Linked DNA regions of Arcticibacter tournemirensis. The protein of the gene in region 2 interacts with the protein of the main gene of each other region in a pairwise test. Links are inferred from orthologs where the notes say so. Each region holds a gene or a part of one and is shown on either strand. Other genes may lie near its edges.

Region 1 (5,523 bases), 3.3 Mb from region 2 along the record:
GTTTACTTCTTTGAATCTTTCATTACTCATCACTACCAAAGGACGTGTAGTTGCGGAGGTTTTGGTGGAGCTGACCGTATAATTTCCGTTCGCAGAATATGCCAGAGCAGAAGCAAGATATCGCTCAGCAGGATCACCAAAGGCTCTGGTAATATCGTCGTTCGCTTCTTTATTAACACTTAATCCGTCGAAATACTCGCCCACTCCCTTCTGGTTCTTCGTCTGGAACTGGGGGATATAGAGGTCATATTTATCAATGTGAATAGCAAAAAAACCAACAGGCTTCCCATAGGTGGGATGACCGATAAGCTTTACATCCATAACAGGAGCCAGGCTATTAATTACCAGTTCGCTTGCTGATGCTGAATTCCCTGTAACCAGGAAATAGATCCGTGAAAGGTTTAAGGAGCCTTTTTTGGCAAACTTTTCCGTGTTCTGCGAAGCAGCGAATGGAACGTCAAAATAAGAAACCACTTCTCCATTATACAAAAACTTCTGATTCTTCAGTATGGTTGCCTTACCGCTCTGCATCGTTTGATTGAAATGATCCACATGCATCACGTTGCCACTCTGAGCAGCGGGGACGAACCAGTTGGCCAGGTAATTTGCTGTTTCAACACTTCCGCCTCCGTTGTATCGCAGGTCGACTACCAGTTCTGTAATATTCTGACTTTGGAAATAGTTCAGAACTTGGTCCAGCGCTGTTTTGAATGGTGTTGGGACATCCTCATCAGAGCCAGAGATCTGAAGGAAACTGTTCAATACAAAGTATCCTACTTTCTTCGATCCCACACTGAACACATTACTTGCCAGGATGGGATTGATGTTATACCGAGCTTTTGTTACAGAGACATCGGCAATAGAGTTATCCTTTTTTCTAACCCTTAAATTTATCGTCCGGTCAGGCCCAAAAAGCGCATTATTAAGAAAGTTGATATTGGCATCCACCCGCCCATCCAGATTACTGTTTCCGTTTATCTGGAGGATCTGATCACCTCTCGACAGTCCTGCCGTTCCTGCGGGAGAACCAGAGTAAACATAGTTAATTCGAAGATCTAAAGGATCGTAGCCGCCTTCAAGACCATTAAAACCGACAAAGAAACCGTAGTCGCCACTGATACCCTCTCCGATTTCGTCGGATACTTCGCCCTCGTCAATGAACGAATATTTATCAAGGGCTCTGCCCGAAGTGCTCCGCTTATAGCTTTTCAGTGCATTTATTTCGTCCTGAAAGCTCGAATACTGCCTTGGATTAAAACTTTTATAGGACGAAGGCAGCGCATCATTCCACAAATAAGTTTCGCGTGCATATAAGTAAATAGAATCTTTAGTGAGTTCGTCTCTTGTCCCTGTTTTAGGAGGATTGTCAGACGATTTTTTGCAGGCCCCAAAGGCCAATATCGCAAACAGTCCGAACAAAAACCGCTTGCGAAAAATTGAATATGAATACATCTTTCTTTATAATCTAATGTTAAGTTATATGTAGTAAGTTACCAGTATAGACCGGCTGTAATTCTTTGTTATACAGAAACGTAATGAGCCATTTTATCATTACTTAAATCTAAGTTAATGTAGGCTATTTTTCTATTTTAACGAAATCAATACCAGCATTTTCTGCAAAAACTGCGTCTAGTGACGCTACTCCTGCGACCAACACATCTATTGCTTCAAGATTATGCAGCTTCAATATCTCTAATAGTACGTCGGGAGAAGGTTTTGGTTTCACTTCATTGGTAAAATATACTCTCAAATACTTCTCGAGCCCATTCCATTCTATTTGCCTGATCTTATTCAACTGCTGAACAGGATCTCCGGCAGTAACAATGAAAATCTCTTTGCGGTCAATCACTATATCCTGCAGTAACTTCAGCATGTCGTCGAATAACAGAAGCTTCAGGGGCAGCTGAGCCTGACGATGAAGTCGCAAAAAGTTTTCTCTATATTTCTCACTAATGCCGAAAGCCTCTCTGGCTTTATCAAAAATAAGATTTGGGCCGGCATGTTCATACGCCTTTTTAAAGAACTCGGTAAGCTGGACGGCAGGAGGAAATGTCTCTGAATATTCGAGAAAGTTGGCAAAAAGATAATATACCTGCAAAAGGTAATCTCTTTCGGGATACAGAACATTATCCAGTTCGAAAACAAACGCTTTTTTTGAAGGATCAAATTCAGAATAGACTAACATTAATCGGCTGTAAAAATGGCTACCCGGCTGTCCGGATATTCTTCATTAATTAAAAAAAGTCCAAAGTCGGCATCGGGAAGTAGACCAGCTTGATCAGATAGATCGGTTTTTATCAGAATTCGCCCCGGTCCATTCCTCATCTCCATTTTTTCGAGCGCCGGAAGTGGTGGTACTATAACCTGAATTCCGTATTCCATGAACAAAGTCCGCGATTCGGAGAGTGCTTTAATTTCCCCTTTTCGCAGCGGAAAAACTCTTTCAATCTGCTGATCAAGACAAATGCCGAGCAATTCGTGAGCAAAAGAAGGGGCGTTCCCTTCTGATATCTTTATAAATTTTCTGTTCTTCAGCATAAACTGCGGTAGTTCCGCAGAATCGGCAAAAAAAACAGCTTCCGTTCCTCCTACCAACCGTTCGAGCTGGTATGCTTGTGCCGTTGCTGCAGCCGTAATCAGAATATTCACTTTTATTGTCCGCTAATAATTAAACCATCTTTCATTATCACCTTCCGGTCGGCCATCTCGCCAAGATGTTCATTATGTGTTACAATAACAAATGTCTGCGAAAACTGATCCCGTAGCTCCTTAAAGAGCATGTGGAGACTATTCGCATTCTCGGAATCCAGGTTTCCTGAAGGTTCATCTGCCAGCACAACAGAAGGTTTGTTCACAAGAGCCCTGGCTACGGCCACTCTTTGCTGTTCACCCCCCGATAGTTCAGAAGGTTTATGATCGGCTCTATCGCCTAGTCCAAGCATTTCGAGTAACTCCCGCGCACGAACCTCCGACTCTCTTTTACCCCTTTTCGCAATATATGCCGGAATACAGATATTCTCGAGAGCGGTAAACTCCGGAAGAAGATGATGAAACTGAAAAATAAACCCTATCCTCTGATTACGGAAGGCGCTTAGTTTTGCTGAAGACAGTGACGATATATTGACTCCATCTATCGTGACCTCTCCCCTGTCGTATTTATCCAGGGTTCCGATTATATGCAGCAGGGTACTTTTACCAGCCCCTGAAGCGCCTAAAATGGTTACGATTTCGCCCTTGCTGACATCCAGATCAACGCCTTTTAATATCTCCAGTTTTCCGTAAGCTTTATATATACCTTTAGCATGCAGCATAGGGCGAAAATAAACATTTATGTGATTAGGATAAGGTTCAGTGTAATCTTTTTGTCATCAGTGTAATCTATTCCAAAAAACTATTAGCTTTACCCTCTGCAAACTATCAAAACAAATGAATATTCACGAATATCAAGGCAAAGCCATTCTCAAGAGCTTCGGTGTACGGGTTCAGGAAGGTATCGTTGCTGAAACTCCCGAACAAGCTGTTGAAGCGGCTAAAAAGCTGAAAGAAGATTTCAATTCGGACTGGGTGGTTGTAAAAGCTCAGATCCATGCCGGGGGCCGTGGTAAAGGCGGAGGCGTAAAGCTGGCCAAAAACCTCGATGAAGTAAAAGAAAGATCAGAACAGATCATCGGAATGCAATTGGTTACTCCGCAAACCGGTCCGGAAGGTAAGAAAGTAAATAAAGTGCTGATTGCACAGGACGTTTATTATCCTGGTGAAACTGAACCTAAAGAATTTTACATGAGCGTATTGCTCGACCGCTCAAAAGGCCGCAACATCATCATGTACTCTACTGAAGGGGGAATGGATATTGAGCATGTTGCAGAAACGACTCCTCACCTCATCTTCAAGGAGGAGATTGATCCGAAAGTGGGACTTCGCCCTTTTCAGGCCAACAGAATCGCTTTTAACCTGGGTTTAAGCGGCGATGCCTTTAAAGATATGACTAAGTTTGTTGCATCGCTTTATAAAGCTTATGAAACTACCGATTCTTCTTTGTTTGAGATAAACCCTGTTTTAAAGACCTCTGACAATAAGATCCTGGCAGTCGATGCTAAGGTGAACCTTGACGATAACGGACTTTTCCGTCATAAGGACTATGCTGAGATGCGTGATACTTCAGAAGAAGATCCTACGGAGGTTGAAGCCAGCAAATCGAACCTTAACTATGTAAAACTCGACGGGAATGTCGGCTGTATGGTTAACGGTGCCGGGCTTGCTATGGCAACAATGGACATCATCAAGCTTGCCGGCGGCGAACCTGCTAACTTCCTTGATGTGGGTGGTACTGCTAATGCCCAGACCGTAAAGGCTGCTTTCAATATTATCCTTCAGGATCCGAACGTAAAAGCTATACTGATCAATATCTTTGGTGGCATTGTTCGCTGCGACCGCGTTGCCCAGGGAGTTATTGACGCATATCAGGAACTCGGAAACATTCAGGTTCCAATCATTGTGCGCTTACAGGGAACCAACGCTGAAGAAGCTAAAAAACTGATCGATGAATCGGGCCTGAAAGTTTATTCGGCGATCCTGCTTAAAGAAGCAGCTGACTTGGTTACGAAAGTGTTAAAAGCGTAAGTTATAAATTATGAGTTATGGGTTATGAGTTTACATGACTCAACATAGTTTTAAAAAGAAAGCGGTTTAAAGACCGCTTTCTTTTTTGTCTCCCCCTTATCACGCCATTCGCCGGGCGAGCAGATAGCACAGATATGTTAGCGGTGGGGCAAAAACCACATCAATGGTATAATGAACGTGCTGAACCATCACTAAAACTCCCATAAGAATGGTTGTAATTAATGCCAGCAGCTTATCACTCTTCTTTGGAAGCAACAGAAAGAATAAGAACTGAGTAGCAGTGTGTCCCGAATAAAAGAGATCTTTCGTAACGTAAGTATCTCCGTAAAACATATCCGTAATAGGGTCCCATATATCGATCAGGCCAGCCGGAGGATTTAACGGTACCAGAGAGATGGTTATAAAGCGGGAGATATTTAATACAATGACACCGTAAAGTAAACTCAATAACAATGACGGCGTTTGAATAACCCTTGTCAAGGTAAATAAAGCCATCCCCCAGGTAATCATAAAAATGGGGATAGAAACATCTATGGAAGGGATGAGATTAAGAAGCGTATCATTATAAGCAATACCTTCCCTCCTTTCAATGAACTGGTAAAACATCGGAAACACCGGAGTGAGGCACAATAGTATCACCACTGCCATCGCCAGCTTTTGCTTAAATAAAGGGGCCTGCCACGTAAGCACCCATCTCCTGGCCAGGAATACACTGCCCAGCCTTGTTCTTTTATTACTCATCAATACTTATATCACATAAACATCATGTTAATTTTATGTGAAGGGGGACGCAAATATAATGAGTAATTTGAAATTGCAAACGAGAATGATGTCATAGTCGTTTTAGTCTTCCATGTCCAGACTTTCCCAGCTTTCGCGTACATAGTAATGGAATGCGAGCCA
Region 2 (8,294 bases):
GATCCGGTGTATGATATCGTATGAAATAGAATTAACGTGAATGATCAGACCGCCGCAATATGATGCGGCAGAAATCAGGCGTTTGGAGGAGGAGTGGGTACAGAAGGATAAAAAGGCTGGTGATGTTTATCATATCCCCTGTTTACAGTTAAAGGATTAAAGGTCCACACAGGACTTAAGATTGCATAACTGTACGAAACCAGCGCCAGGTATTCCTTCAGGCAAGACTCTTTGCCATCAACAGGCTTAGAATGCTCAATTTCCAGCTGCATGATTACAGCATTTACCGTTTTGGAATCAAAGTGCGCTACAATCAGGGGTGCAACAGAAATAACCATCTTACTAACGAAGATGGAGAGAAAAAGAACGCTTATAACTTTTTTAGCAATTACTTTCTTCATATTGTATGCTGCCCGGATACAAAATTAATTAAAACAGATTAAAACCGAAGTTCAAACGCTCATTTTACAAAATTGTTATAATTAAAATATCATATTATCATTAAATACCCAGTTCTATTTGAAAAAGCGCTCCCCAGTAATTGTCACTGTCCTTCAAATCCCACCGGCCATCTTCCGTATTGTAACTTAGGTTAAACTGTCCTTTAATCCGGTGTTTTCTAAGGTATTTGGTTACTCCGGCTTCCAGAACTTCTTTTCTCTTTTCATACCATGCCGTCTTGCCCTCAGGCTGAATTACCGAGTATCTGAAAGCAGTTTCGAGGTTATTTTTGAACAGATAAGATATTTGATGATTATTGCCCCAGCCGGCATAGATATATCTTACATCGCCATCTTCATTAAAAGTCAGGGGATTGTCTGCTGTGCGTTTCATATATTCAGTCTCATAAGCCCAGCCTCTTAGCTTGAAGATCATATCGAAGATTGCTGTACCCATATCCCTCGATGCATACATCTCTTTTCCTAATTGCCCGCCCGTCCGGTTCGTCTTTGCGTTATAGCTGTAGCCTCCGGCAAGTGCCAGCTTCGGGGTTTCCTCCCGTTCGAGGTCTCCCTCTGAGTAATCTCCTTCGTTCTTGAATTCACCGAAGGGGAGTATTTCAAATCTGCCTGTATAAGCGAGCCCGTTATCAGTCGTGTTAACACTCCTGCCTTCTCCGGTACTTATAGCGCCTTTAATTCTGAAAGGCACCGACCCTATGGTGTTGTTATAATATGCTTTTAACCCGAAATCGCGGTCGACGGTAAAGGTACTGTTCACAATGGAGCGATCGGCAAACTGTAATTGCCCCGACGAATTCACCCGCTGACGATTACCAGGGAGTTTATTTTGTCCGAAAGCTATATAGAAATTATTGGTAAAGTGATAAAACACCACAGCGTCACGCACAATATTTGCAATGCCTGTATTGTCGATGTCCTGATCGCCCCTGGAAAAGGATAGCTGGATACTGTACCCGATCTTGGGGCTTAATACATATCCGTCGGCCCTCAGCCTTAACCGTCTTACTCTTGCATCCCATTCAGAAATGCCAAGATCGTCTCCCCCGTTGGTATAGAAACCCATCCTGTTTTGCATCCTGAACCTGAAATTGGCATAAAAGGATGAATCTTTGGTATTGATCTCCAACCCGTTCATTCTGAAGATCATTGAACGTTCATCAACTTCTCCCTGGGCATAAACAAGTTTGGAGGTAAAGACAATTGCTATTAATGTTATTAAGACTCTTCGCATGACATTCAAATTCAAAGCCGCTAAATTAGCATATTTAATTAAAGCTTTTTTAATGTTAAATAATTGTTTATTCATCAATTAGCTAAAGCTCGTTACCTCCATCTGACACCTTGCTGCTAAAATATTTCTATTTTTGCAGCCTCAAAAGGAATACGACATTTATGGCGAAGGTCGCAGGTAAGGCTTATGATATCAATCTGCTCAAGCGGATCTTTACTTATATTAAACCATACAAAAGGATTTTTGCATGGTCGATAACCCTCACTATAGCGCTCGCAATAGTATCTCCCCTCCGGCCCCTGCTGATCCAGTTCACCCTCGACAAATATATCCTAACGGACGACAAACCGGGACTTACAAGCATGACCTTGTTAATGCTTTTCCTGCTCGTTCTCCAGGCTGTTATTCAATATTATCACACGTTCCTTACCAACAAGCTCGGTCAATCAACCATCAGGGACCTTCGGATCAATGTTTTTAATCACATAAGCACTTTAAAGCTCCGGTTCTTCGACAAAACACCAATCGGGCAATTAATCACACGCACAGTATCTGACCTCGAGACTATTGCCGACATATTTTCTGAAGGGCTGATTGTAATAGCAGGGGACATATTACAGCTGATTACCCTTCTGGCAGTCATGCTGTATATCGACTGGCAACTGACTTTAATTGTCTTACTACCAATGCCCTTGCTGGTGTTCGCCAGCTATGTATTCAAGGAGGCCATCAAATCGGCTTTTCAGGAAGTAAGATCACAGGTGGGCCATCTCAATACCTTCCTCCAGGAGCATATTACCGGAATGAACATCACCCAGTATTTTGCACGGGAAAATCAGGAGATGCATAAATTTAAGCAGATCAACGCCAAGCACCGTGATGCTAATATCAGGTCTAACTGGTATTACTCTATCTTCTTTCCCGTAGTCGAAATCATTTCAGCACTCTCACTGGGCCTGCTTGTGTGGTATGGTTCGAAATCGATCATAGACCACGATACTTCGCCCGGGGTAATTATCGCCTTTATTATGTACATTAACATGATGTTCAGGCCGATCCGCGAACTTGCCGACAAGTTCAACACGCTACAGATGGGAATGGTGGGTGCCGACCGGGTCTTTACCATTCTTGACACACATGACGAAGAAGAAAACTCAGGCAGCTTCGCAACCGGCAAACTGGACGGCGCCATTTCTTTTGAAAACGTTTGGTTTGCTTACAATGAAAACAACTGGGTCTTAAAAGACATAAGTTTCACGGTAGAACCCGGACAGACGCTTGCGCTCGTTGGTGCTACAGGTGCGGGTAAATCGTCTGTCATCAATATACTGAACAGGTTTTATGAGATCGGAAAGGGAAGTGTGAAAATAGACGGACTCGATATCCGGGACTATGAGCTGGGCTATCTGCGTTCACAGATTGCAACCGTCATACAGGATGTCTTCCTGTTTTCGGATTCTATTGCCAACAATATTACGCTGAACAATCCGGCTATTTCAAGAGATCAGCTGATAAAGGCTGCTACTGAAGCGGGGGCTGCCGATTTTATAAACCGTTTGCCGGAGGGCTTTGATTATAATGTAATGGAACGGGGCGCTACCTTGTCAGCGGGTCAGGCTCAGCTCATCTCATTTATAAGAGCGCTGGTATATAATCCAAAGATCCTGGTACTGGATGAAGCAACCTCTTCTGTTGATACAGAAACAGAGCTGCTTATCCAGCAAACACTCCAAAAGCTGATGAAAGGCAGGACGTCTATCGTCATCGCACACAGGCTCTCTACCATTCAAAACGCAGATAAGATTATTGTACTCGACCAGGGCGAAATAAAGGAGATGGGATCGCACCAACAATTGCTGCAGCATAATGGTTACTACAAGCGTCTGTTCGACCTGCAATTTAATTCATCAGGCATAGAAAAAACGACCTTCGGGTGATAAAAAGGTTTGTGGTTTAGGCCTATTCTTATAGTTTTGTACATCTTAAATTCCGTTCAATGAGTGTATTAGTAAATAAAAATTCAAAAGTTATTGTTCAGGGCTTTACCGGGAATGAAGGGACCTATCATGCTACTCAAATGATTGAGTATGGGACCGACGTTGTTGGAGGAGTCACTCCCGGAAAAGGAGGCCAAACCCATCTTGAAAAACCTGTATTTAATACTGTGAAAGAAGCGGTAGACAAAACAGGCGCCGACGTTTCCATCATCTTCGTTCCTCCTGCCTTCGCCGGAGACGCCATTATGGAAGCTGCGGAAGCTGGTATTAAGGTAATCGTCTGCATTACCGAGGGCATTCCTACCAAAGATATGATCATGGTTAAGGAGTACATTAAAGACAAGGATTGCAGGCTTATCGGCCCTAACTGCCCTGGTATTATTACAGCAGATGAAGCAAAAATAGGTATCATGCCTGGCTTTATCTTCAAAAAGGGAACTGTAGGTATTGTTTCCAAATCAGGAACCCTGACTTATGAAGCTGTTGACCAGGTGGTAAAAGCGGGACTAGGCATCACTACAGCTATTGGAATTGGTGGCGACCCTATTATTGGTACACCAACCGTAGAAGCAGTTAAATTGCTGATGAACGACCCCGAGACAGAAGGAATTGTAATGATCGGCGAAATCGGCGGTGGAATGGAAGCAGAAGCTGCACTGTGGATCAAAGAGAACGGAACGAAACCGGTGGTAGGCTTTATCGCCGGACAAACTGCTCCTGCAGGTCGCCGCATGGGACATGCTGGTGCTATTGTAGGCGGCGCTGATGATACCGCAGCCGCGAAAATGCGTATAATGAGAGAGTGCGGTATCAGGGTAGTTGAATCGCCTGCCGAAATTGGTGCCGCTATGGCCGAAGAATTAGGCGTTACACACTAATAGTTTAAGTGTCAATTAATAAAAAAGGCCGGGATCAATTGACTCCGGCCTTTTTTATTATTAAAATGGTACTATCAAGCTTGCTGTTTCATCCTGATAAGATTGAGGGCAGCGCCTGCTTTGAACCACTCGATCTGCTGTTCGTTATAAGTATGGTTCACAGGGAACGAGTCGACGCTACCATCCTTATGGTTCAGCACAACTGTTAACTGCTTGCCGGGAGCGAACGAGGTAAGACCCACGATGTCAATAGAATCATCCTCCTGAACCTTGTTATAATCGTTAGGATCTGCAAATGTTATACCCAGCATACCCTGCTTTTTCAGGTTTGTTTCGTGAATACGGGCAAATGACTTCACCAGTATGACTCTTACTCCGAGATGACGAGGCTCCATGGCTGCATGTTCGCGGGACGAGCCTTCACCATAGTTCTCATCGCCGACAACCACAGTACCTATCCCGGCAGCTTTATAAGCGCGCTGCGTAGCAGGTACAGGTCCGTATTCGCCTGTGAGCTGATTCTTAACGTGATCGGTGCTGTCATTAAAATAATTAATAGCCCCAATCAGCATGTTGTTTGAAATATTATCCAGGTGCCCGCGGAACTTCAGCCACGGCCCTGCCATAGAAATATGGTCGGTAGTACATTTACCCTTTGCCTTTATTAAAAGACGAAGTCCGTGAAGGTCTGTTCCTTCCCACGCAGGGAATGGATCAAGAAGCTGTAAGCGGCTCGATTTTTCATCTACCAAAACCTGAACACCGCTTCCATCTTCGGCAGGCGACTGATATCCTGCATCCTCTACAGCATATCCTTTTTCAGGCATCTCTAATCCTGTTGGTTCATCCAGCTTCACCTGCTCGCCCCTCTCATTGATTAATGTATCGGTAAGCGGATTGAAGGTAAGGTCGCCGGCAATAGCCAGGGCCGTAACGATTTCGGGAGACGCAACAAAGGCATGAGTATTTGGATTACCATCATTACGTTTTGCAAAGTTGCGGTTGAAGGATGTAATGATAGAATTCTTGCGGGTAGGGTCGTCGGTATGACGTGCCCACTGCCCGATACATGGGCCACATGCATTGGCAAGCACTACACCGCCTATCTTATCAAATGTATCAAGATAACCGTCGCGCTCTACAGTATAACGTACCAGTTCAGATCCTGGCGTTACAGTATATTCTGACTTTGCTACAAGATGCTTATCTACAGCCTGCTGAGCGATAGAGGCCGCTCTGGTGATATCCTCGTAAGAAGAATTCGTACATGATCCGATTAATCCGACTTCCAGTTTCGCGGGCCAGTTATGCTCTCTTACTGCTTCTGCGAATTTAGATATAGGCCATGCCAGATCGGGAGTAAAAGGACCGTTAACATGCGGTTCCAGCTCCGAAAGATTTATTTCAATTACCTGATCAAAATATTGTTCAGGATTAGCATATACTTCATCGTCTCCTGTAAGATGTTCGCGAACTTCATTTGCCAGGTCGGCAATATCAGCCCGGCCGGTACCACGCAGATAAGCTTCAGCCTTTTCATCATACCCAAAGATAGATGTAGTAGCGCCTATCTCAGCCCCCATGTTACAAATGGTAGCCTTACCAGTAGCCGACATCGAACGGGTGCCTTCCCCAAAATATTCAACAATACATCCGGTACCACCTTTTACTGTCAGTACACCTGCCACCTTCAGAATCACATCTTTAGGGGCAGTCCACCCCGACATTTTACCTGTGAGCTTTACACCGATAAGCTTCGGAAACTTCAGTTCCCATGCAAAACCGGCCATTACATCGCAGGCATCGGCACCGCCGACCCCTATGGCAATCATCCCCAAACCACCTGCATTAGGAGTATGCGAGTCAGTTCCAATCATCATTCCTCCCGGAAATGCATAATTCTCAAGCACTACCTGGTGGATGATACCGGCTCCTGGTTTCCAGAATCCCAGACCATATTTATTACAAACTGAAGAAAGGAAGTCGTACACCTCTTTATTCGTGGTGTTTGCGGTTTCCAAATCCTCGGTGGCGCCTATTTTAGCTTGTATGAGGTGATCACAATGCACTGTAGAAGGTACGGCGACCTGCGGCCTCCCCGCCTGCATGAACTGAAGAAGGGCCATTTGAGCGGTAGCGTCCTGCATGGCAACACGATCCGGAGCGAAATCAACATACGAAGTGCCACGCTTGTAGGATTCATCAGCATCTCCATTCCATAAGTGCGAATACAGGATCTTTTCAGTGAGTGTTAACGGTTTTCCAACAACTCTCTTTGCAGCGTCTATCCGACCGGCAAGGTTGTTGTAAACCTTTTGTATCATTTCTATATCAAATGCCATTACTTCTGATTTTTATTCATGTTAGTTATAAGTCAACTCTGCATGAGAGTTATAGTTCTTGCGAAATTACAAAAAATGCTAAAAAGTGACGGTAATCACTTTCATCAATTTTTATTTAGAAAAAGTCTAAACAATAATACTTAATGGTGTTCCATCATAGCTGGCCAAAGCGGTACCCCTCTTCCTGCCAGGCCTTTAAAGCGCGGGGCAGTGTATACTCAAGCCTGTCGAATGCTTTAAGGCTATCGTGAAAAACGATTATAGAACCGGGCTTCACAGTCGACAGAACGTTTTTCAGGCACTTCTCCGGACTGAGGCCGCGGTCGAAATCACCGCTTAAAACGTCCCACATGATAATCTGGAGGTCGGGAAATACCGATCTGAGCCGTGCTATCTGCGAAAACTTAATTCTTCCGTGAGGAGGCCTGAAGAGCTTTGTTTGAGTCAGTTCATTACATTTAATAAAATTATCGAGGTAGGCCTGATCTTCAGTATCCCAGCCTCTAAGATGATTAAAAGTATGGTTCCCGATAGAATGCCCGGCATCTGCAACCTGCCTGAATATGTCGGGATGTTTCCTCACGTTATCGCCAATGCAGAAAAACGTGGCTTTGGCATTATACTCCTTTAAAGTTTTAAGTACAAACGGTGTAACATTCGGTATCGGACCGTCGTCAAACGTTATATAGATGGTTTTTGTATCATTTAATTTCCTCCAGGTAAGGGTCGGATAAATACATCTTAGCCAGAAAGGGGTTTTAATGAGATACATAAAATTGGAATTAAATACTGCATACAATAGTACAAATAATTACTTTAGGAGAATGATCTTTAAACAGAGCTTAAGGACCGAGTCAATGATTTTAGCGGCAGTTTTCCTGCTGGTATTTTCAGGCTTCACAGCAAACTCACAGGAAAAAATAACGCTTCAGCAGGCCGTAGACTTAACACTGCAGAACAACCTTCAGATAAAGCAGTCGAAGTTAAATGAAGCGCTGTCGGGAGAGAATTTGAAAGAATCGAAGCTTTTCTTTTACCCTACACTAAATGCAGGAAGTAATTTGAATTTCAATTTCGGGCAGAATGTTGATCCACTTACATACGAATACGTCAACGAGCAGACTACCTCTGCGAACGGAAGTATAACAGCCGGGCTCCCAATATTTCAAGGCTTCAGGTTATGGCATCAGGTTTCTCAATATAAGTACCAGCTTGAAGCGGATAAAAGCAATACAAAAAAGATTCAGAACGATCTTGCACTTACCGTAGTTACTACATACCTTCAGATACTCAACAATCAGGATCTGCTGACCGCCGCACAACAACAACTTGAATTGGCGCGGCTACAACTTGACCGTGAGCAAAAGCAGTTTGATGTAGGT

What was found. Proteins that work in one complex are often made in the same cells at the same time.
Region 1: the proteins of sucD (region 2) and sucC interact in binary tests that used the Escherichia coli proteins (3 or more experiments, as listed by UniProt). The link is inferred for Arcticibacter tournemirensis from one-to-one orthologs.

The regions. Positions count from the first base shown.
Region 1 is NZ_VFPL01000001.1:4,405,385-4,410,907, forward strand. What follows is about bases 2,683-5,523. They hold sucC (ADP-forming succinate--CoA ligase subunit beta), read left to right. Parts: upstream 2,683-3,426; coding sequence 3,427-4,620; downstream 4,621-5,523. Other genes in these bases: BDE36_RS18465 (ABC transporter ATP-binding protein), read right to left, coding at 2,683-3,311; BDE36_RS18475 (phosphatase PAP2-related protein), read right to left, coding at 4,720-5,361; BDE36_RS18480 (hypothetical protein), read right to left, coding at 5,464-5,523. Outside these bases: BDE36_RS18450 (S41 family peptidase), read right to left, coding at 1-1,452; BDE36_RS18455 (HAD hydrolase-like protein), read right to left, coding at 1,577-2,185; BDE36_RS18460 (ATP-grasp domain-containing protein), read right to left, coding at 2,185-2,649; more of BDE36_RS18465, read right to left, coding at 2,652-2,682. UniProt on the Escherichia coli protein: Succinyl-CoA synthetase functions in the citric acid cycle (TCA), coupling the hydrolysis of succinyl-CoA to the synthesis of either ATP or GTP and thus represents the only step of substrate-level phosphorylation in the TCA.
Region 2 is NZ_VFPL01000001.1:1,105,416-1,113,709, reverse strand. The notes cover bases 2,701-5,630. They hold sucD (succinate--CoA ligase subunit alpha), read left to right. Parts: upstream 2,701-3,691; coding sequence 3,692-4,570; downstream 4,571-5,630. Other genes in these bases: BDE36_RS04635 (aconitate hydratase), read right to left, coding at 4,645-5,630; BDE36_RS04645 (ABC transporter ATP-binding protein), read left to right, coding at 2,701-3,632. Outside these bases: BDE36_RS04655 (hypothetical protein), read right to left, coding at 75-401; BDE36_RS04650 (porin), read right to left, coding at 502-1,695; more of BDE36_RS04645, read left to right, coding at 1,857-2,700; more of BDE36_RS04635, read right to left, coding at 5,631-6,912; BDE36_RS04630 (polysaccharide deacetylase family protein), read right to left, coding at 7,067-7,684; BDE36_RS04625 (TolC family protein), read left to right, coding at 7,770-8,294. UniProt on the Escherichia coli protein: Succinyl-CoA synthetase functions in the citric acid cycle (TCA), coupling the hydrolysis of succinyl-CoA to the synthesis of either ATP or GTP and thus represents the only step of substrate-level phosphorylation in the TCA.